2 regions of the Streptomyces sp. URMC 123 genome follow, and region 2 is predicted to be linked to the other one. Evidence: predicted binding sites of a transcription regulator. Region 2 holds the regulator's gene; the other holds the start of a gene.
What was found. Region 2 encodes HrcA, which represses chaperone genes, less so after heat shock. Its sites were predicted from a motif close to TTNGCACTCNGNNNNNCNGAGTGCNAA; they were not measured.

Region 1: a site for HrcA is predicted at 4,407-4,433, ahead of groL (chaperonin GroEL). Genes of this name have one in related genera too.

Annotation. Positions count from the first base shown of each region.
Region 1 is NZ_JBPQTV010000130.1:54-10,136, reverse strand. Features, by position in the region: gene murQ (N-acetylmuramic acid 6-phosphate etherase) at 1-957, shown strand, start outside; gene ACSNOD_RS16885 (PTS transporter subunit EIIC) at 1,045-2,544, shown strand; gene groL (chaperonin GroEL) at 2,630-4,252, opposite strand; gene ACSNOD_RS16875 (cold-shock protein) at 4,730-4,933, opposite strand; gene ACSNOD_RS16870 (MoaD/ThiS family protein) at 5,382-5,657, opposite strand; gene thrC (threonine synthase) at 5,760-7,061, opposite strand; SAM riboswitch class I at 7,079-7,225, opposite strand; gene ACSNOD_RS16860 (glucosyl-3-phosphoglycerate synthase) at 7,444-8,400, shown strand; gene ACSNOD_RS16855 (alpha,alpha-trehalose-phosphate synthase (UDP-forming)) at 8,596-10,074, shown strand.
Region 2 is NZ_JBPQTV010000106.1:8,528-18,610, forward strand. Features, by position in the region: gene lepA (translation elongation factor 4) at 1-86, shown strand, start outside; gene ACSNOD_RS14970 (hypothetical protein) at 325-738, shown strand; gene ACSNOD_RS14975 (AMP-dependent synthetase/ligase) at 1,002-2,891, shown strand; gene hemW (radical SAM family heme chaperone HemW) at 3,016-4,245, shown strand; gene ACSNOD_RS14985 (DUF3097 domain-containing protein) at 4,328-5,158, opposite strand; gene ACSNOD_RS14990 (MBL fold metallo-hydrolase) at 5,205-5,942, opposite strand; gene hrcA (heat-inducible transcriptional repressor HrcA) at 6,126-7,142, shown strand; gene dnaJ (molecular chaperone DnaJ) at 7,143-8,279, shown strand; gene ACSNOD_RS15005 (nitronate monooxygenase) at 8,458-9,534, shown strand; gene ACSNOD_RS15010 (16S rRNA (uracil(1498)-N(3))-methyltransferase) at 9,531-10,083, shown strand, end outside.

The DNA.
Region 1 (10,083 bases), on a different contig from region 2:
GACGACGCCCGCGCGGCGCTGCGCGCCCAGCTCGACGCCCTCGGCACCGAGGGGTTCCGCCGGGAGCTGGCCGACATCGACCGGCTCGACACCCTGGAGATCGCCCGGATCATGAACGGCGAGGACGCCACCGTGCCCGCCGCCGTCGCCGCCCGGCTGCCGCTGATCGCCGCCGCCATCGACGCCACCGCCGAGCGCATGGCCCGCGGCGGGCGGCTGATCTACGCGGGCGCCGGCACCGCGGGCCGGCTCGGCGTGCTGGACGCCAGCGAGTGCCCGCCCACCTTCAACACCGCCCCCGGGCAGGTCGTCGGGCTGATCGCGGGCGGGCCCGCGGCCATGGTGAGCGCCGTCGAGGGCGCCGAGGACAGCGCCCGGCTGGCCGCCGCCGACCTGGACGCCCTCGGCATCGCGGCCGACGACACCGTGGTGGGCGTCTCGGCCTCCGGCCGCACCCCGTACGCCATCGGCGCCGTCGCCCACGCGCGGGCGCGCGGCGCGCTGACCATCGGGCTGTCGGGCAATGAGGGGTCGGCGCTCGCGGCCGCCGCCGAGCACGGCATCGAGGTGGTGACCGGCCCCGAGCTGCTGGCCGGCTCCACCCGGCTGAAGGCCGGCACGGCGCAGAAGCTGGTGCTCAACATGATCTCGACGATCACGATGATCCGGCTGGGCAAGACCTTCGGCAATCTGATGGTCGACGTGCGCGCCACCAACGAGAAGCTGCGGGCCCGCTCGCACCGGATCGTCGCGCTGGCCACCGGCGCCTCGGACGAGGAGATCGCGGCCGCGCTGGGGGCGACCGGCGGCGAGGTGAAGGACGCGATCCTGATGCTGCTCGGCGGGGTCGACGCCCCCACGGCGCGGCGGCTGCTCGACGGCGCGGACGGGCGGCTGCGCACCGCTCTGGGCCGCTCCCTCCGCGCGGCGCCTCGACCCGGACCGGACGGGGGATGACGATGGAGGCCGCCCGCCGGGCGGCCGGCGCCGCCCCGCGGGCTCTCATCCGACCCGGCTCCGGCCGGTGCACAGCGAGGCCCCCGCATGCCCGAGGCATCCCCCCACCGTGCCGTCGCCGCCGCGATCCTGCCGCTCGTGGGCGGCGCGGCCAACGTCCTGTCCGTGGCGCACTGCATGACCCGGCTGCGCCTCGCGCTGGCCGACCGGTCCCTGGTGCGGGACGCGGAGCTGGCCGCGCTGCCGGCGGTCCTCGGGGTGGTGGAGGACGACACGTACCAGATCGTGCTGGGGCCGGGGGCGGTCGCCCGGGTGGCCCCGGAGTTCGAACGCCTGCTGGCCGGCGCCCCGGTGGCGCGGACGGGGCACGCGGAGGCGGCGGGCAGCGCACCGGCGGGGCACGCACCGGCACGCGGCACACCGACGGCCGTGCCCCTGGACGCCGATGCCCTCGCCGCCCGCGGCTCCGCCCTGCGCGCGCGCCGAAGGGCCCGTAACGCCACCCCGGCGAAGCTGCTGCTGCGCCGGATCGCCAATATCTTCGTACCGCTGATCCCGGCCCTCATCGGCTGCGGCATCGTCGCGGGCGCCGGGGGCCTGCTCACCAATCTGGACCTGCTGCCCGCCCTGGTGCCGCTGCTGGCCGCGGTCTCCGGCGGCTTCATGTCGCTGATCGCGGTGTTCGTCGGGGTCAACACGGCCAAGGAGTTCGGCGGCACGCCCGTGCTGGGCGGCGCGGTCGCGGCCGTCACGGTGTACGCGGGCGTGGCCCAGATCAGCGTGTTCGGCCAGCGGCTCTCCCCCGGCCAGGGCGGTGTGCTGGGCGCGCTCTGCGCGGCGCTGCTGGCGGTGCGGGTGGAGAGGGCCTGCCGGCGCCGGGTGCCGGAGGGGCTCGACGTGCTGGTGACGCCGACGCTGACGGTGCTGGTGCCGGGCCTGATGACGCTGTGCGGGCTGATGTTCCTGGCCGGGTGGGTGTCGACGGCCCTCGGCTCGGCCACCACCTGGCTGCTGGCGAGCGGCGGCGCCGTCGCCGGCTTCGTGCTCGGCGGGCTGTTCCTGCCGCTGGTGATGCTGGGCCTGCACCAGGCCCTGATCCCGCTCCATACGACGCTGATCCAGCAGCAGGGCCACACCGTGCTGCTGCCGATCCTGGCGATGGCGGGCGCGGGGCAGGTCGGGGCGGCGCTCGCGGTCCATGTGCGGCTGCGGCACGTGCCGTCGATGCGCAGGACGATCCGCTCGGCGCTGCCGGCCGGGCTGCTGGGCATCGGCGAGCCGCTGATCTACGGGGTGTCGCTGCCGCTGGGCCGGCCCTTCGTGACGGCGTGCGTGGGCGGCGCGTTCGGCGGCGCGGTGATCGGGCTGCTCGGCCAGATGGGTACGGCGGTGGGCGCGACGGCCATCGGGCCGTCCGGCTGGGCGCTGTTCCCGCTGCTGCGGGGCCCGGCGGGGTTCGCGGCCACGGCGGCGGCCTACGCGGCGGGGCTGCTGGCGGGGTACGGGGCCGGGTTCCTCGCCACGTATCTCTTCGGGTTCCCGGGGGGAACGGCCGAGGCCCGGCCACGGGACACGGCCACGCGGTGAGCCCGGGAACGCCCGAGGGCGGCACCCCTGGTGGGGGTGCCGCCCTCGGGTCCGTACGACTGGAACAGCCGATCCGTCAGCCGGATCAGAAGTCCATGTCACCGCCCGGCATGCCGCCCGGAGCGGCCGCGGCGGCCTTCTCCGGCTTGTCGGCGATGACGGCCTCGGTGGTGAGGAAGAGCGCCGCGATGGAGGCGGCGTTCTGCAGCGCGGAGCGGGTGACCTTGGCCGGGTCGATGATGCCCTCGGCGACCAGGTCGACGTACTCGCCGGTCGCGGCGTTGAGGCCGTGACCCGGGGTCAGGTTGCGCACCTTCTCCACGACGACGCCGCCCTCGAGACCGGCGTTGACCGCGATCTGCTTCAGCGGGGCCTCCAGCGCGAGCTTGACGGCCTGCGCACCGGTGGCCTCGTCGCCCTCGAGCTCGAGCTTCTCGAACACCTGGGACGCCTGGAGCAGGGCCACGCCACCACCGGCGACGATGCCCTCCTCGACGGCGGCCTTGGCGTTGCGCACCGCGTCCTCGATGCGGTGCTTGCGCTCCTTGAGCTCCACCTCGGTCGCGGCGCCGGCCTTGATGACGGCCACGCCGCCGGCCAGCTTCGCGAGGCGCTCCTGGAGCTTCTCGCGGTCGTAGTCCGAGTCGGAGTTCTCGATCTCGGCGCGGATCTGGTTGACCCGGCCCTGCACCTGGTCGGCGTCACCGGCGCCGTCCACGATGGTGGTCTCGTCCTTGGTGACGGTGACCTTGCGGGCGCGGCCGAGCAGGTCGATGCCGGCGTTCTCGAGCTTGAGGCCGACCTCCTCGGAGATCACGGTGCCACCGGTGAGGATGGCGATGTCGCCGAGCATGGCCTTGCGGCGGTCGCCGAAGCCCGGGGCCTTGACGGCGACGGACTTGAAGGTGCCGCGGATCTTGTTGACGACCAGGGTCGCCAGGGCCTCGCCCTCGATGTCCTCGGCGATGATCAGCAGCGGCTTGCCCGACTGCATGACCTTCTCCAGCAGCGGAAGGAGGTCCTTCACGTTGCTGATCTTCGAGTTGACGATCAGGATGTACGGGTCGTCGAGCGACGCCTCCATACGCTCCATGTCGGTGGCGAAGTAGGGGGAGATGTAACCCTTGTCGAAGCGCATGCCCTCGGTGAGCTCGAGCTCGAGCCCGAAGGTCTGCGACTCCTCGACGGTGATGACACCTTCCTTGCCGACCTTGTCCATCGCCTCGGCGATGAGCTCGCCGATCTGGGTGTCGGCGGCGGAGATGGAGGCGGTGGAGGCGATCTGCTCCTTGGTCTCCACGTCCTTGGCCTGCTCGAGCAGCTGGGCGGAGACGGCCTCGACGGCCTTCTCGATGCCGCGCTTGAGGGCCATCGGGTTGGCGCCCGCGGCAACGTTGCGGAGGCCCTCGCGGACCAGCGCCTGGGCGAGGACGGTCGCGGTCGTCGTGCCGTCACCGGCGACGTCGTCCGTCTTCTTCGCGACCTCCTTGACCAGCTCGGCGCCGATCTTCTCGTACGGGTCCTCGAGCTCGATCTCCTTGGCGATGGACACACCATCGTTGGTGATCGTGGGGGCGCCCCACTTCTTCTCGAGGACGACGTTGCGGCCCTTGGGGCCGAGGGTGACCTTGACGGCGTCGGCGAGCTGGTTCATCCCGCGCTCGAGGCCGCGCCGCGCCTCCTCGTCGAACGCGATGATCTTGGCCATGTGAAGTGGTCCTCCCAGGACTTGGGCGTCCCCCCGTGCCGAAGGCTACGGGGGAGGATTTCTCCGGACCGCGCTGGCGCCCGCGACGGACGGCCTGCCGACCCGGCGGTTCCTTGCCCCACCCGGCCCGCGGGCCTCACCGACCCGGTCCTCCTTGTCACTCTCACGCGTAGAGTGCTAACGCCAATGATTAGCACTCGCACCCTGAGAGTGCAAGCGCGCCGGGGAGTTTCGAATCCGGTGCCCGGGGGCCCGGCGCGGGGGTGCGCAGGGGCCCTGACGAGGGGCGACGGGCGCGTGGAGGAGGCGACACGCGAGGCGGGCGGCGTACACGCGAACGAACACGGACCACGGGCGCGGAACCAGGGACGCACGGGCGCGGGCCTGCGGCCGTACGGGCGCGCGCACACGACAGGGCCCGCACCCCGAAGGGTGCGGGCCCCGGTCACGGACAGAGACAGTCGGCGCTTCAGCCGGCTAGGCGGAGACCCGGACCATGTCCGCCTGCGGCCCCTTCTGGCCCTGCGAGATCTCGAACTCGACCCGCTGGCCTTCCTCGAGGGTGCGGTAGCCGTCCATCTGAATCGCGCTGTAGTGCACGAAGACGTCCGCACCACCGTCGACCGCGATGAAGCCGTACCCCTTCTCCGCGTTGAACCACTTGACGGTGCCCTGAGCCATTCCTAACTCCCCTATTACTGGCCCTTGCACAGGACCGCACTCCGCGGACCCGGGTCAGACCTCACCCCCTGACAGGTGGGGGTGTGCGCCGGAACGCGTCGACCGCGGCTGAATGTATCCGCACAGATGCCCTCCGCAACAGGTCACTCGGACGAGAATTCCGGGCATGGCCGATCGGATAATTGGCGAGATCTCCCGCGAATTCCGGGCAAGTCGGGCCGGACATAAGGGATGTAACCGACAAATCTCAGCCAGGCGCGCGGTTCAGATTGTCGCGTTCTCATATGCGCGGGACACCCGCGCGAAAGGGGGAGCGGGCTAACTGTACCGCGCTCAACCATGCAGAATCGCCCCTTCCGTTTCTCTCACGGAGGGGGCGATTCTCATTACGCAAGGTTGTTGAATTTCTCCTCGGCGGCCGAATGTCGACCCCTCGGCGTGGCCGGTTTCAGCCGCCCGCGACGGCCGGAATGATCGATACGCCGGCGCCCTCGGGAGTGGCCGTATTCAGCCCCTCCGCGAAGCGCACGTCGTCGTCGTTCACATAGACATTGATGAAGCGGCGCAGTCGGCCGGTGTCGTCCAGAACCCGGGCGGCAATGCCCTGATGGCTCTTCTCCAGGTCCGCCAGCACCTCGGCGAGGGTGGCGCCCTCGGCGGAGACCTCGGCCCGGCCCCCGGTGTAGGGGCGCAGGATGGTCGGAATTCGGACAGTGACGCTCATCGGTTTCGCCTTCCGGTCGAGGCTCGCGTGACACGGGTGGAACAGCAGGAGACAGCGTGAAGCGGGGGCGGAGCGGGAGAAGGGAGAGAGGCGGAGCGGCGCTCAGGCCAGGCCGGCCGCGCGGAACGCGTCCAGGCTGGGCCGGATGACGGCCGAGGGCCCGCTCGTGGGGGCCACCGCGTCCAGCGTCTTGAGGCCGTCGCCGGTGTTGAGCACGACGGTCTCGGCGGCCGGGTCGAGCTGCCCGGTCTCGATCAGCTTGGCCAGCACGCCCACCGTCACCCCGCCCGCGGTCTCGGCGAAGATGCCCTCCGTGCGGGCGAGCAGCTTGATCGCGTCCACGATCCGCCGGTCGTCCACGTCCTCCACCGCGCCGCCGGTGCGGCGGCAGATGTCCAGCACGTACGGGCCGTCGGCGGGGTTGCCGATGGCAAGCGACTTGGCGATGGTGTCGGGCCGGACGGGCCGCACCACGTCGTGGCCGTCCTTGAACGCGCGGGACACCGGGGAGCAGCCCTCCGCCTGGGCCCCGTAGATCCTGTACGGCCGGTCCTCGACCAGCCCGAGGGCGATCAGCTCCCGCAGCCCCTTGTCGATCTTCGTGAGCTGGGAGCCGGAGGCGATGGGGACGACGAGGTTGTCCGGCAGCCGCCAGCCGAGCTGCTCGCAGATCTCGTAGGCGAGCGTCTTGGAGCCCTCGCCGTAGTAGGGGCGCAGATTGACGTTGACGAAGCCCCAGCCCTCGCCCAGCGGGTCGCCGATGAGCTCCGAGCAGAAGCGGTTGACGTCGTCGTAGGTGCCCTCGATGCCGACCAGGTCGCCGCCGTAGACGGCGGCCATCACGACCTTGCCCGCCTCCAGGTCGTGCGGGATGAACACGCACGAGCGCAGTCCGGCGCGGGCGGCAGCGGCGCCGACGGCGCCGGCGAGGTTGCCGGTGGAGGAGCAGGAGAGGGTGGTGAAACCGAAGGCGCGGGCGGCCTCGACGGCGACGGCGACCACCCGGTCCTTGAAGGAGTGGGTGGGGTTGCCGGAGTCGTCCTTGATGTGCAGGCCGCCGGTGATGCCCAGTTCGCGGGCGAGGTTGTCGGCCCGGACGAGCTTCGTGAAGCCGGGGTTGAGGTTCGGCCGCTCGGCCACGTCGGCGGGGACCGGCAGCAGGGGGGCGTAGCGCCAGATGCTGTGGGGGCCGGCCGCGATCCGCTCGCGCAGCGCCTCCGGGTCCCCGGTGGGGAGGTCGTACGCGATCTCCAGCGGTCCGAAGCAGGACTCGCAGGCGAAGACCGGTCCGAGCGGGAAGCGTTCGCCGCACTCGCGGCAGGACAGGGCTGCGGCGGGACCGAACGGGGCGCCCGGGGCGGGAGCGGGGGCGGGGGTGGTGCCGGCGACGGTGTGCACTGCCATGGAGGCGAGGCCCTTTCTCCTCATCTTCCCCGCGGCGTACCTCGCCGCGAGACGGAATTGGCACCTTCCCTAGCCGGGAGCCTCGCGGTGTCGCTGTCGAGTGTCCGGCTGGAGGGTTGCCGGGGCTTCATCGGGCCGTGTCCCTCTGCCCCTCTGGATGAGCGGTGTGGCACCGGGCGGGGCCCGGGCGTTTGTCGGCATCGGGACCCGGCGTGGGCCGGGTCGACGCGTTGTTCAAGACTGTAACGGACGGACCGCGCGATTGAGACAGCCGTCCGCAACGCGAGATGGATCACAACGGCCGGGGCCGGGGCGCGGCATGACCACGGTCATGGTCATGGGCCAGGGTCAGGGCCAGGGCACGACGAGGAGAGACGGGCACGTGCTGGAAGAGGTGGAGCGCTGGCTGGACCGGCGCTCCTGGTCGGCCGCCGACCGGACGCCGGATCAGTTGCTCGCCGCGAAGCGGGCGTCGGGGCCGGCCGGGACGGTCAGCGTGGTGCTCCCGGCGCTCGACGAGGAGGCCACGGTGGGGCCGATCGTGGAGACGATCCGGCGGGAGCTGATGAGCGCGGCCATGCCGCTGGTCGACGAACTGGTGGTGCTCGACTCGGGTTCCACCGACCGTACGGCTCAGGTGGCGGCGCGGGCGGGGGCCCGGGTGGTGCACCGCGACTCCCTGCTGCCGAGGGTGCCGGCCCTGCCGGGCAAGGGCGAGGTGCTGTGGCGGTCGCTGCTCGCCACCCGCGGCGAGATCGTCTGCTTCGTCGACGCCGACCTGCGGGACTTCTCCGCCGCGTTCGTCTCCGGCATCGTGGGCCCGCTGCTGACGGAGCCCGGGGTGCAGCTGGTGAAGGCGATGTACGACCGGCCGCTGGAGGGGGGCGCCGGCGGGGAGCAGGGCGGCCGGGTCACCGAGCTGGTGGCGCGGCCGCTGCTCAATCTGCACTGGCCGCGGCTGGCCGGCTTCGTCCAGCCGCTGGGCGGCGAGTACGCGGCCCGCCGCACGCTGCTGGAGCGGCTGCCGTTCCCGGTGGGGTACGGGGTGGAGCTGGGGATGCTGATCGACGCGCTCGACCTGGTGGGGCTGGACGCGCTGGCGCAGGTCGACGTGGGGGTGCGGCGCCACCGCCACCAGGACGGGCAGGCGCTCGGCCGGATGGCCGCGACGATCTACGGGACGGCGCAGGCGCGGCTGGAGCGGCGGGTGCGGCCGGTGCTCACGCAGTTCCATCGGGTGAACGGGGGCTTCGCGCCGCGGGTGCACGAGGTGGCGTCGGTGGAGCGCCCGCCCATGGCGACGGTGCCGGAGTACCGGGCGGCGCGCGCCGCGGCGTAGGGCCGGTCGGCAGCGCCCCGGCACAGGGCCTGTGCCCCGACCGGGCGGCGGTCGGGGCACCCGGGGAGCGATCGGGAAGCACAGCGGGCAGGGCGCGGGAAGGGCCGGTGACCCGGGCAAAGAGCCATGTTCCGCCGTGCTGTGGGAGGCGTCACCGTACGTTTGAGCGGTTACCCCGCGGGCTAGGCTCGCGTCATGGTCGCCAACCCGTCAGTGCCCGGACCGGCAGCCGCCGGCTCCGGTCGTTCCACCGCCCGTATCCTCCTCGCCTCGAACCGGGGGCCCGTCTCCTACGGCCTCGGGGACGACGGCTCGCTGTCCGCCAAACGGGGCGGCGGCGGCCTCGTCTCGGGACTCTCCGCGATCGGGGCGGACGCCGAGGCGATCTGGGTGTGCGCCGCGCTCGGCGAGGGCGACCGGGAGGCCGCGCGCCGCACGGACGGCCATCTGCCCACGGCGGACACCGGCGGGCGCCGCGTCCGCATGCTGGACATCCCCGCGGAGACGTTCGGCGCCGCCTACAACGGCATCGCCAACTCAGTGCTGTGGTTCGTGCACCACCTGCTGTACCAGACGCCGTTCGAGCCGTCGTTCGGCCCGGAGTTCCGCCGCCAGTGGGCCGCGTACGAGGCGTACAACGCGGCCTTCGCCGACGCGCTGGCCGAGGAGGCCGCCGAGGGCGCCGCCGTGCTGGTGCAGGACTACCACCTCTGCCTGGTGCCGGGCATGCTCCGGGAGCGCCGCCCCGACCTGCGGATCGGCCACTTCTCGCACACGCCGTGGGCGCCCGTGGACTACTTCCGGCTGCTGCCGGACGACGTGGCGCGGCAGCTGCTGCTCGGCATGCTGGGCGCCGACCGGGCCGCGTTCCTCACCCGGCGCTGGGCGGACGCGTTCGCCGACTGCGCGTCCGCGGTGCTCGGGGCGGAGGTCACGGACGGGGGCGTGGCCCTCGCCGGGCGCACCACCCGGCTCGGGGTGCACGGCCTGGGCGCGGACGCGGACTTCCTGCGCCGCCGGGCCCATGAGCCGGACGTCGACGAGCGGCTGGCGGCCCTGCGCGAGCAGATCGGCGGCGCGGACCGGAAGGTCGTGGTCCGGGTGGACCGGACCGAGCTGTCCAAGAACATCGTCCGCGGGCTGCGGGCGTTCCGGCAGCTGCTGACCGACCGCCCCGAGTGGCGCGGCCGGGTGGTGCACGTGGCGTTCGCCTACCCCTCCCGGCAGGATCTGGCGGTCTACCGCGACTACACCGCGGAGGTCCAGCGGGTCACCGACGAGATCAACTCCGCCTTCGGCACGCCCGGCTGGCAGCCGGTGATCCTGCACGTCAAGGACGACTTCGCGCGCTCCCTGGCCGCGTACCGGCTCGCGGACGTCGCGCTGGTCAACCCGATCCGCGACGGGATGAACCTGGTGGCCAAGGAGGTGCCGGTGGTCTCCGACGCGGGCTGCGCGCTGGTGCTCTCCCGCGAGGCGGGGGCCCACGAGGCGCTCGGCGAGCACGCGGTGAGCGTCAACCCGTACGACATCGACGGCACGGCGCGGGCGCTGCACGAGGCGCTGACCATGCCGGAGGACGAGCGGGCGGAGCGCACGAAGCGGCTGGCCGCGGCGGCGACGGCGCTGCCGCCGCAGCAGTGGTTCCTCGACCAGCTGGCGGCGCTGCGCTAGCGCGGGTCG
Region 2 (10,083 bases):
TGAAGATGGTCGGCTCCGTGGAGGTTCCGCAGGAGGCGTTCATCGCGGTGCTGTCCAGCGACGACTCCGGCGGCAAGAAGAAGTAGCGCTCCGCCGGCACACCCGGCACCCGAGCGAGCGACGAGGGCGCCCGACCGTACCGGTCGGGCGCCCTTCTTGTGCGGCATCCGGGTGAATGCGAAAAAAGCCGGGAGCCATGGGGTTTCTGCCGGGATGAGACGGCCGTTACCCACGGTGGCACCGGTGTCCCGGGCGGCCCGAGAGGCGCTCGACCGGCACGACCGTCGTGACCGTGCAGGACACCGCTCGGAAAGGGATGCTGAAGTGAAGTACACCAAGGCTGCCGCCGTCATCGCCGGTTCCGTCATGGCCCTGGGAACCGCGACTCCGGCCTTCGCCGCCGATGGGAAGGGGGGGCCGGCAGGCTCGCTCCGCGCCAACACCAGCAAGCTGCTCGGGCTGAACGAGCAGCAGACCCGCGAGGTGACCGCCCCCCTGGAGAAGCCGGTCAACGACCTGGTGCGCTCCACCGACGAGACCGCGGAGGAGGGCGGCGAGGTCGTCGGCCAGGTCGCGATGCGGCAGGTGAAGCACCTCCACCGGCACGCCAAGGAGCAGGTCGAGCACTCGGCCCAGTCGAAGAAGTCGCGGACGGACGTCTCCCCGATGGAGAACCTCCGCCTCGTGAAGCTGCCGACGGGCATGATGCCGACCGGCATGGTCCCGACGGCCCGCTGATCGCTCCCGCGCGCCGATCCTCTCCGCGCGCCGATCCTCTCCGCGCGCCGATCGCCGGCCGGCAGGCCGGCCCCGTACCCCGGGCGGGCCCGACGCACTGCGTCGGGCCCGTTTGTCATGCCGTCGGCGCGAAGGGCGCGTCCAGCCTCTTACGCCCGCGCTCCCCGCGCTCTACCCTGATCTCTGCTCGAAGGTTACTCGCCAGTTAAACAACTCCCCGTCACACTCCAGTCACAGCACTGCCGCGGGCCACGGAGGATGTCGTGAGCAACACGCAGACCTTGATCGATGACCGGCCGCCCTCCGTGGCGACGCTCTTCCTGGAACGGGTCGAGGCCACCCCCGACGCCGAGGCCTTCCGCTACCCCGTGCCGTCCGCCGACGGCCGGGACGCCGAGGAGTGGCGCTCCCTGAGCTGGGCCGCGGCCGCCGGGCGGGTCGGCGCCATCGCGGCCGGGCTGATGGACCTCGGCGTCCGGCCCGAGGAGCGGGTCGCCCTCGCGGCCAACACCCGCGTCGAATGGATACTGGCCGACCTCGGCGTGCTCTGCGCCGGCGCCGCCACCACCACGATCTACCCCAGCACCAACGCCGAGGAGACCGCGTTCATCCTGGCCGACTCCGGCAGCCGGGTGCTGATCGCCGAGGACGCCGGGCAGCTCGCCAAGGCCCGCGAGCGCCGCGCCGAGCTGCCCGAGCTCGCCCATGTCGTGGTGATCGACGCCGCGGACGCCCGGCGGGCCGACGGCGACCCACCCGACTGGGTGATCTCCCTCGACGAGCTGGAGCGGCGCGGCGCGGCCTATCTGGACAAGAAGCCGGACGCCGTCCGCGAGCGGGTCGAGGCCATCCGGGCCGACCAGCTCGCCACGCTGATCTACACCTCCGGCACCACCGGGCGGCCCAAGGGCGTACGGCTGCCGCACGACTGCTGGTCGTACATGGCCAGGGCCATCGCCGCCACCGGGCTGATCAACGGCGACGACGTGCAGTACCTCTGGCTGCCGCTGGCCCACGTCTTCGGCAAGGTGCTGCTCTCCGGTCAGATCCAGGTCGGCCACGCCACGGCCGTCGACGGCCGGATCGACCGGATCGTCCACAACCTCCCCGTGGTCCGCCCCACCTACATGGCGGCCGTGCCCCGGATCTTCGAGAAGGTCTACAACGGCGTCGCGGCCAAGGCCCGGGAGGGCGGCGCGGCCAAGTACCGGATCTTCCAGTGGGCCGCCCAGGTGGCCCGCGAGTACGCCAAGGCCGACCAGGACAACTTCCGCCGCACCGGCAACCGCGGCGCGCCCCTCGGCCTCACCGTCAAGCACGCCATCGCCGACCGGCTCGTCTACGCCAAGATCCGCGAGGCGTTCGGCGGCCGGCTGCGCGCCGCCGTGTCCGGCTCGGCGGCCCTCGCGCCCGAGATCGGCTTCTTCTTCTCCGGCGCCGGCATCCACATCCTGGAGGGCTACGGCCTCACCGAGACCAGCGCCGCCAGCTTCGTCAACCCCGGCGAGGCGTATCGCACGGGGACGGTCGGCAAGCCGCTGCCCGGCACGGAGGTGCGGATCGCGGACGACGGCGAGATCCTGCTCCGCGGCCCCGGGGTGATGGAGGGCTACCACGGGCTGCCGGAGAAGACGGCGGAGGTGCTGGAGCCGGACGGCTGGTTCCATACCGGGGACATCGGCGAGCTGTCCCCGGACGGCTTCCTGCGCCTCACCGACCGCAAGAAGGACCTGATCAAGACCTCGGGCGGCAAGTACGTGGCGCCCAGCGAGATCGAGGGGCAGTTCAAGGCGGTCTGTCCGTTCGTCTCGAACATCCTGGTGCACGGCGCGGACCGCAACTTCTGCACCGCGCTGATCGCGCTCGACGAGACGGCGATCCTCGGCTGGGCCGCCGAGCACGGGCTGGGCGGCAAGCCGTACGCGGAGGTCGTGGCCGACCCCCGGGTCGAGGAGCTGATCGCCGGCTATGTGGAGCGGCTCAACGAGGGCCTCCAGCGCTGGCAGACGATCAAGAAGTTCCGGCTGCTGCCCCGGGACCTGGACGTGGAGCACGGGGAGCTGACCCCCAGCCTCAAGCTGAAGCGGCCGGTCGTCGAGCGCGAGTACCGGCATCTGCTGGAGGAGATGTACGCGGGGGCGCGCGAGGCGTAGCGGCCCGCCACCGCCGGCCCGGCGGGGGCCGGTCTCCGCACCGGCCCCCCGTATCGGCTCCCATGCCGGCCCCCGCGCCGGCGTCCGCGCCGGGGTCCGTCCGCGATGCCGGAGAATGGGTCGTATGCCATCCGTACTGCCCGACGGCGAGCCCGTCCCCGCCGACGGGTCCCTGCCCCGCCAGGCGCTCGCGGACCCCACCCGGCCGCTGGCCTTCTATCTGCACGTCCCGTACTGCGCCACCCGCTGCGGCTACTGCGACTTCAACACCTACACCGCCAGTGAGCTGCGCGGCTCCGGCGGGGCGCTCGCCTCCCGCGACAACTACGCCGAGACCGTCGCCGAGGAGATCCGCCTCGCCCGCAAGGTCCTCGGCGACGACCCCCGCCCGGTGGAGACCGTGTTGGTCGGCGGTGGCACGCCGACCCTGCTGCCCGCCGCGGACCTGGTACGGATGCTGGCCGCGATCCGGGACGAGTTCGGTCTCGCCGACGGCGCCGAGATCACCACCGAGGCCAACCCCGACTCCGTCGACCCCCGCTACCTCGAACAACTGCGCGAGGGCGGCTTCAGCCGGGTCTCCTTCGGCATGCAGAGCGCCCGGCGCCATGTGCTGAAGGTGCTGGACCGCACCCATACGCCGGGGCGGCCCGAAGCGTGCGTGGGCGAGGCGCGCGCGGCCGGCTTCGACCATGTGAACCTCGACCTGATCTACGGCACGCCGGGGGAGTCGGACGACGACTGGCGGGCCTCGCTGGACGCCGCCCTCGGCGCGGGGCCCGACCATGTGTCGGCCTACGCGCTGATCGTCGAGGAGGGCACCCAGCTGGCGCGCCGCATCCGGCGCGGCGAGGTGCCGATGACCGACGACGACGTCCACGCCGACCGCTACCTCATCGCCGAGGAGCGGCTGTCGGCCGCCGGCTTCCACTGGTACGAGGTGTCGAACTGGGCGACCTCGCGGGCGGGCCGGTGCCGCCACAACGAGCTGTACTGGCGCGGCGCGGACTGGTGGGGCGCGGGCCCCGGCGCCCACAGCCACGTCGGGGGCGTGCGCTGGTGGAACGTCAAGCACCCCGGCGCGTACGCCCAGGCCCTGGGCGAGGGCCGCTCGCCGGGCGCCGGCCGGGAGGTGCTCTCGGACGAGGACCGGCGGGTGGAGCGCGTCCTGCTGGAGCTGCGGCTGGTGGACGGCTGCCCGCTGGACCTGCTGCGCCCCGCCGGCGCCCGGGCCGCGGCCCGCGCGCTCGCCGACGGCCTGCTGGACCCGGGCCCGTACGCGGCCGGGCGGGCCGTGCTGACGCTGCGCGGCCGGCTGCTGGCGGACGCGGTGGTGCGGGACCTGGTGGACTGAGCCCGCACGCTGCCGCGGATACGACGGATACCGCGCCCCGGCCGCGTACGGTGCCCCGGCCGCCCCGGTCACGCCCTGCCGGTCACGCCGTGACGTAGTCGATCAGTTCCTCCACCCGGCCCAGCAGCGCGGGCTCCAGGTCCTTGTACGAGCGCACCGACCCCAGAATGCGCTGCCACGCCGCGCCCGTGTTCTCCGGCCAGCCCAGCGCGCGGCACACGCCCGTCTTCCAGTCCTGCCCCCGGGGGACGGTCGGCCACGCGGGGATGCCGACGGAGGCCGGCTTCACCGCCTCCCAGATGTCGATGTACGGGTGGCCCACCACCAGGACGTGCTCGCCCGACACCTCGGCCGCGATCCGGGACTCCTTCGAGCCGGGCACCAGGTGGTCCACCAGGACGCCCAGGCGCGCGTCCGGCCCGGGGGCGAACGCCCGCACGATGGCCGGCAGGTCGTCGACGCCCTCCAGGTACTCGACGACCACGCCCTCGATCCGCAGGTCGTCGCCCCACACCTTCTCGACGAGCTCCGCGTCGTGCCGGCCCTCCACGTAAATGCGCCCGGCGCGCGCGACCCTGGCGCGCGCCCCGGGGACGGCGATCGAGCCCGACGCCGTACGGGCCGGGCCGCGCGCCGCGGCGGGGGCGGCGGCCGCCGGCCGCACCAGCGTCACCACGCGCCCCTCCAGCAGGAAGCCGCGCGGCTGGAGGGGGAACATCCGCCGCTTGCCGAACCGGTCCTCCAGGGTCACACAGGGCCCCTGGGAGGTCTTCTCGCATCCGACGACCGCCCCGCAGAAGCCCGTGGTGACCTCCTCGACCACCAGGTCGGGCTCCGCCGGGACCTCCGGCACGGGCTTGTTCCGCTTCCACGGCGGGGTGAGATCGGGACCGTACTGTCTGCTGCCACGCATCCGACCGACACTAGACCGGCCGGCGGCGGGAACGGGGCCCCTGCCGTCACGACACGCCGAAGCGCTCCGCCAGATCGCGCCGCTGGGCCCGTACGAAGGCGGCGTCGACCACCGCGCCGTGGCCGGGCACGTAGCGGGCGTCCGGGCCGCCGAGCGCCAGCAGCCGGTCCACCGCGGCCGGCCACCACGCGGGCGCGGCGTCCGGCCCCGCCTGCGGCTCGCCGGACTCCTCCACCAGGTCGCCGCAGAACACCACCGTCGGCTCGGCGCCCCGGCCCGGCACCAGCACGGCCAGGTCGTGGCCGCTGTGCCCCGGGCCCACGTTGACGATCAGCGCCTCCCGGCCGCCGCCCAGGTCGACCGCCATGTCGCCGCTGATCGCGTGGTGCGGCCGGACCAGCTGCTCGACCGCCTCGGCGGCCTCGGCCGGGTCCGCGCCGTGCCGCACCGCGTCCTCGTACAGCGCCTGGCGCTCGCGCTCGTTCCCCAGCAGGGCGTCGAACCCCACCGCCCCGTACACCTCGACCCCCGCGAACGCCGCCGCCCCCAGGACGTGGTCGAAGTGCGGGTGCGTCAGTGCGAGATGAGTCACTCCCCGGCCGAGCGCCTGTTCGACCTCCGCCCTGATCCGTGCGCCCTCCGCGAGCGTCGCGCCGGCGTCCACGAGCAGTACGGCCCGCTCCCCGTGCACCACGCCCACCGTGGCGTCCCAGCGGGGCAAACGGCGCCGGGCCACGCCGTGTGCGAGCGGTTCCCAGCCGGTCTCTTCCCAAGTGCGGTCCATGCGGTGACGCTAATCGCACGGGGCGGTGGCGCGCGGGAGACCCGACCGGGCGACGTGACCTGGTGCGGACGGCCCTTGCCCGGTCCGCACCACCCCGCCGTACACTGGGCCCGGGAAGGCTGGCACTCGTACAGGGCGAGTGCCAAGCAGCGACTGAGGAAACGACTGCTGGAGGTGTGCGCGGTGCTCAGCGAACGCAGACTCGAGGTACTGCGTGCCATCGTCCAGGACTATGTCGGGACCGAGGAGCCGGTCGGCTCCAAGGCGCTCACCGAGCGGCACGGTCTCGGTGTCTCCCCGGCCACCGTGCGCAATGACATGGCGGTGCTGGAGGACGAGGGCTATATCGCCCAGCCGCACACCAGTGCCGGGCGCATCCCCACCGACAAGGGCTATCGCCTCTTCGTCGACCGGCTCGCGGGCGTCAAGCCCCTGTCGTCGCCCGAGCGGCGCGCCATCCAGAACTTCCTGGACGGCGCCGTCGACCTCGACGACGTGGTCAGCCGCACCGTACGGCTGCTCGCGCAGCTCACCCGGCAGGTGGCCGTCGTCCAGTACCCCTCGCTGACTCGTTCGACCGTGCGCCATGTGGAGCTGCTGTCGCTCTCCCCGGGCCGGATCATGCTGGTGCTGATCACGGACACCGGGCGGGTCGAGCAGCGCATGGTGGACTGCCCGGCGCCCATCGGCGAGACCTCCCTGGCGGATCTGCGGGCCCGGCTCAACAGCCGCGTGGTCGGCCGCCGCTTCGCGGACGTGCCGCAGCTCGTGCAGGACCTCCCCGAGTCCTTCGAGGTGGAGGACCGGGGGACGGTCTCGACGGTGCTGGCCACCTTGCTGGAGACTCTGGTGGAGAAGCCCGAGGAGCGGCTGATGATCGGCGGCACCGCCAATCTGACGCGCTTCGGGCACGACTTCCCACTGACCATCCGGCCGGTGCTGGAAGCGCTGGAGGAGCAGGTCGTCCTGCTCAAACTGCTCGGGGAGGCCAAGGACTCCGGCATGACCGTACGTATCGGGCATGAGAATGCCCACGAAGGGCTGACTTCCACGTCCGTGGTCACGGTCGGCTACGGTTCGGGCGACGAGGCGGTCGCAAAACTCGGCGTGGTCGGACCGACCCGCATGGACTACCCCGGAACGATGGGAGCGGTACGCGCAGTGGCACGTTACGTCGGACAGATCCTGGCGGAGTCGTAGGTGGCCACGGACTATTACGCGGTCCTGGGCGTACGGCGCGACGCCTCGCAGGACGAGATCAAGAAGGCGTTCCGCCGGCTGGCGCGCGAACTGCACCCGGACGTCAACCCCGATCCGAAGACCCAGGAGCGGTTCAAGGAGATCAACGCCGCTTACGAGGTGCTCTCCGACCCGCAGAAGAAGCAGGTCTACGACCTCGGCGGGGACCCCCTGTCGGCCTCTGGCGGCGGCGGAGGGGCCGGTGGCTTCGGCGCCGGCTTCGGCAACTTCTCCGACATCATGGACGCGTTCTTCGGCACCGCCGCGCAGCGCGGGCCGCGCTCGCGCACCCGGCGCGGCCAGGACGCCATGATCCGGCTCGACATCGAGCTGGACGAGGCGGCCTTCGGCACCACGAAGGACATCCAGGTCGACACGGCCACCGTCTGCACCACGTGCAGCGGCGAGGGCGCGGCGCCCGGCACCTCGGCGCAGACCTGTGACATGTGCCGCGGCCGCGGCGAGGTCTCGCAGGTCACCCGGTCCTTCCTGGGCCAGGTCATGACCTCGCGGCCCTGCCCGCAGTGCCAGGGCTTCGGCACCGTCGTGCCGACCCCCTGCCCGGAGTGCGCGGGCGACGGCCGGGTCCGGTCCCGCCGGAACCTCACCGTCAAGATCCCGGCCGGTGTCGACAACGGCACCCGCATCCAGCTCGCCGGCGAGGGCGAGGTCGGCCCCGGCGGCGGCCCCGCGGGCGACCTCTACGTCGAGATCCACGAGCTGCCGCACCCGGTCTTCCAGCGCCGGGGCGACGACCTGCACTGCACGGTGACCATCCCGATGACGGCGGCCGCGCTGGGCACGAAGTGCCCGCTGGAGACGCTCGACGGCATCGAGGAGGTGGACATCCGGCCGGGCACCCAGTCCGGGCAGTCCATCCCCCTGCACCAGCGGGGCGTCACCCATCTGCGCGGCGGCGGGCGCGGCGATCTGATCGTCCACGTGGAGGTCCAGACGCCCAGCAAGCTCGACCCGCAGCAGGAGGAACTGCTGCGGCAGCTCGCGAAGCTGCGCGGCGAGGAGCGGCCCTCCGGGCAGTTCCAGCCGGGCCAGCAGGGCCTCTTCTCCCGGCTCAAGGACGCGTTCAACGGCCGCTGAGGTCTTCGCGTCCCGAACGGCGCGCCGCCCCACCGGCGGCGCGCCGTTCGCGCGTCCGGGGCCCGGTGGAGGCGCGCCGTTCGCGTGTCCGGGGCCCGGCGGTGGCCCGCCGTTCGCGCGCCCCGGGGCCGGGGGAGGCGGCCCGCCGGGCGTCCGGCCGGCGTGACACGATGTGACCATGTCCTCCGCGCTGACCGATCTCTCACCCCACCCGATCGTGCAGGCCCCCATGGCGGGCGGCGCCTCCTGCCCGGCGCTCGTCGCCGCGGTCGCGGAGGCCGGCGCCCTCGGCTTCCTGGCCGCCGGCTACAAGACGCCCGAGGCCATGCACGAGGAGATCCGGCGGGTGCGCGGGCTCACCGCCCGCCCCTTCGGGGTGAACCTCTTCCTGCCGCAGCCCGCCGCCGCCGACCCGGCGGCCATCGAGGTCTACCGCGAGCAGCTCACCGGCGAGTCCAGCTGGTACGATACCCCGCTGGGCGACACCGACGGCAGTACGGACGACGCCTACGACGCCAAGGTGGCGATCCTCCTCGACGACCCGGTGGCCGTCGTGAGCTTCACCTTCGGCTGCCCCGCCCGGTCCGTCGTCGAGGCCCTGCGCGCCGTCGGCACGCGCACCGTCGTGACCGTCACCTCCGCCCAGGAGGCGCTGGCCGCCCACGAGGCCGGCGCCGACGCCGTCTGCGCCCAGGGCGTGGAGGCCGGCGGCCACCAGGGCAGCCACCACGACGACCCCCGCGCCGACGGCGCCGGCCTCGGCCTGCTGCCGCTCCTCGCCCAGGTCCGCGACGCCGTGCCGCTGCCGGTCGTCGCCGCCGGAGGGCTGATGCGCGGCGAGCAGATCGCCGCCGTCCTCGCCGCCGGCGCGGTCGCCGCCCAGCTCGGCACGGCGTTCCTGGCCTGCCCCGAGTCCGGCGCCGACCCCCTGCACAAGCGGGCCCTCACCGACCCGCGCTTCCCCGGCACGGAGCTCACCCGCGCCTTCTCCGGGCGGCCCGCGCGCGGCCTGGTCAACCGCTTCCTGCGCGACCACGGCCCGTACGCGCCCGCCGGCTACCCCCAGGTCCACCACCTCACCACGCCGCTGCGCCGGGCCGCCGCCCGCGCCGGCGACCCCGAGGCCATGGCCCTCTGGGCCGGCCAGGGCCACCGGCTCGCCCGGGACCTGCCCGCCGGCCGGCTCGTCGAGACGCTCGTCGCCGAACTGGCCGCCGCCCGCGCGGCCCTGACCACCCCGGGGAGCGCCTCGTGACCGCGCCGGTGTTCGTCGTCGACCGGGTGCCGGGCGGCCCCGAGTACGTGCTCGAAGGCCCCGAGGGCCGGCACGCCGTCTCCGTGAAGCGGCTGCGCCCCGGCGAGGACGTCGTCCTCACCGACGGCCGGGGCCACTGGACGGAGGGCGTCGTCAAGGCCGCCGAGGGCAAGGACCGGCTCGTCGTGACGGACCTGCGCACGATCCGCGAGGAGCCGGAGCCCACGCCCCGGATCACCGTCGTCCAGGCGCTCCCCAAGGGCGACCGCGGCGAACTCGCCGTCGAGACCATGACGGAGACCGGCGTGGACGCGATCGTCCCCTGGGCCGCGTCGCGCTGCGTCGCCCAGTGGAAGGGCGAGCGCGGGCTCAAGTCGCTCGGCAAGTGGCGCGCGACGGCCCGGGAGGCGGGCAAGCAGTCCCGCCGGCTGCGCTTCCCCGAGGTCCACGACCTGATGACGACCCGCCAGGTGGCGGGGCTCCTCGCGGGCGCGGCGTTCGCGGCCGTCCTCCACGAGGAGGGGAGCGAGCCGCTCGCCACGGCGGGGC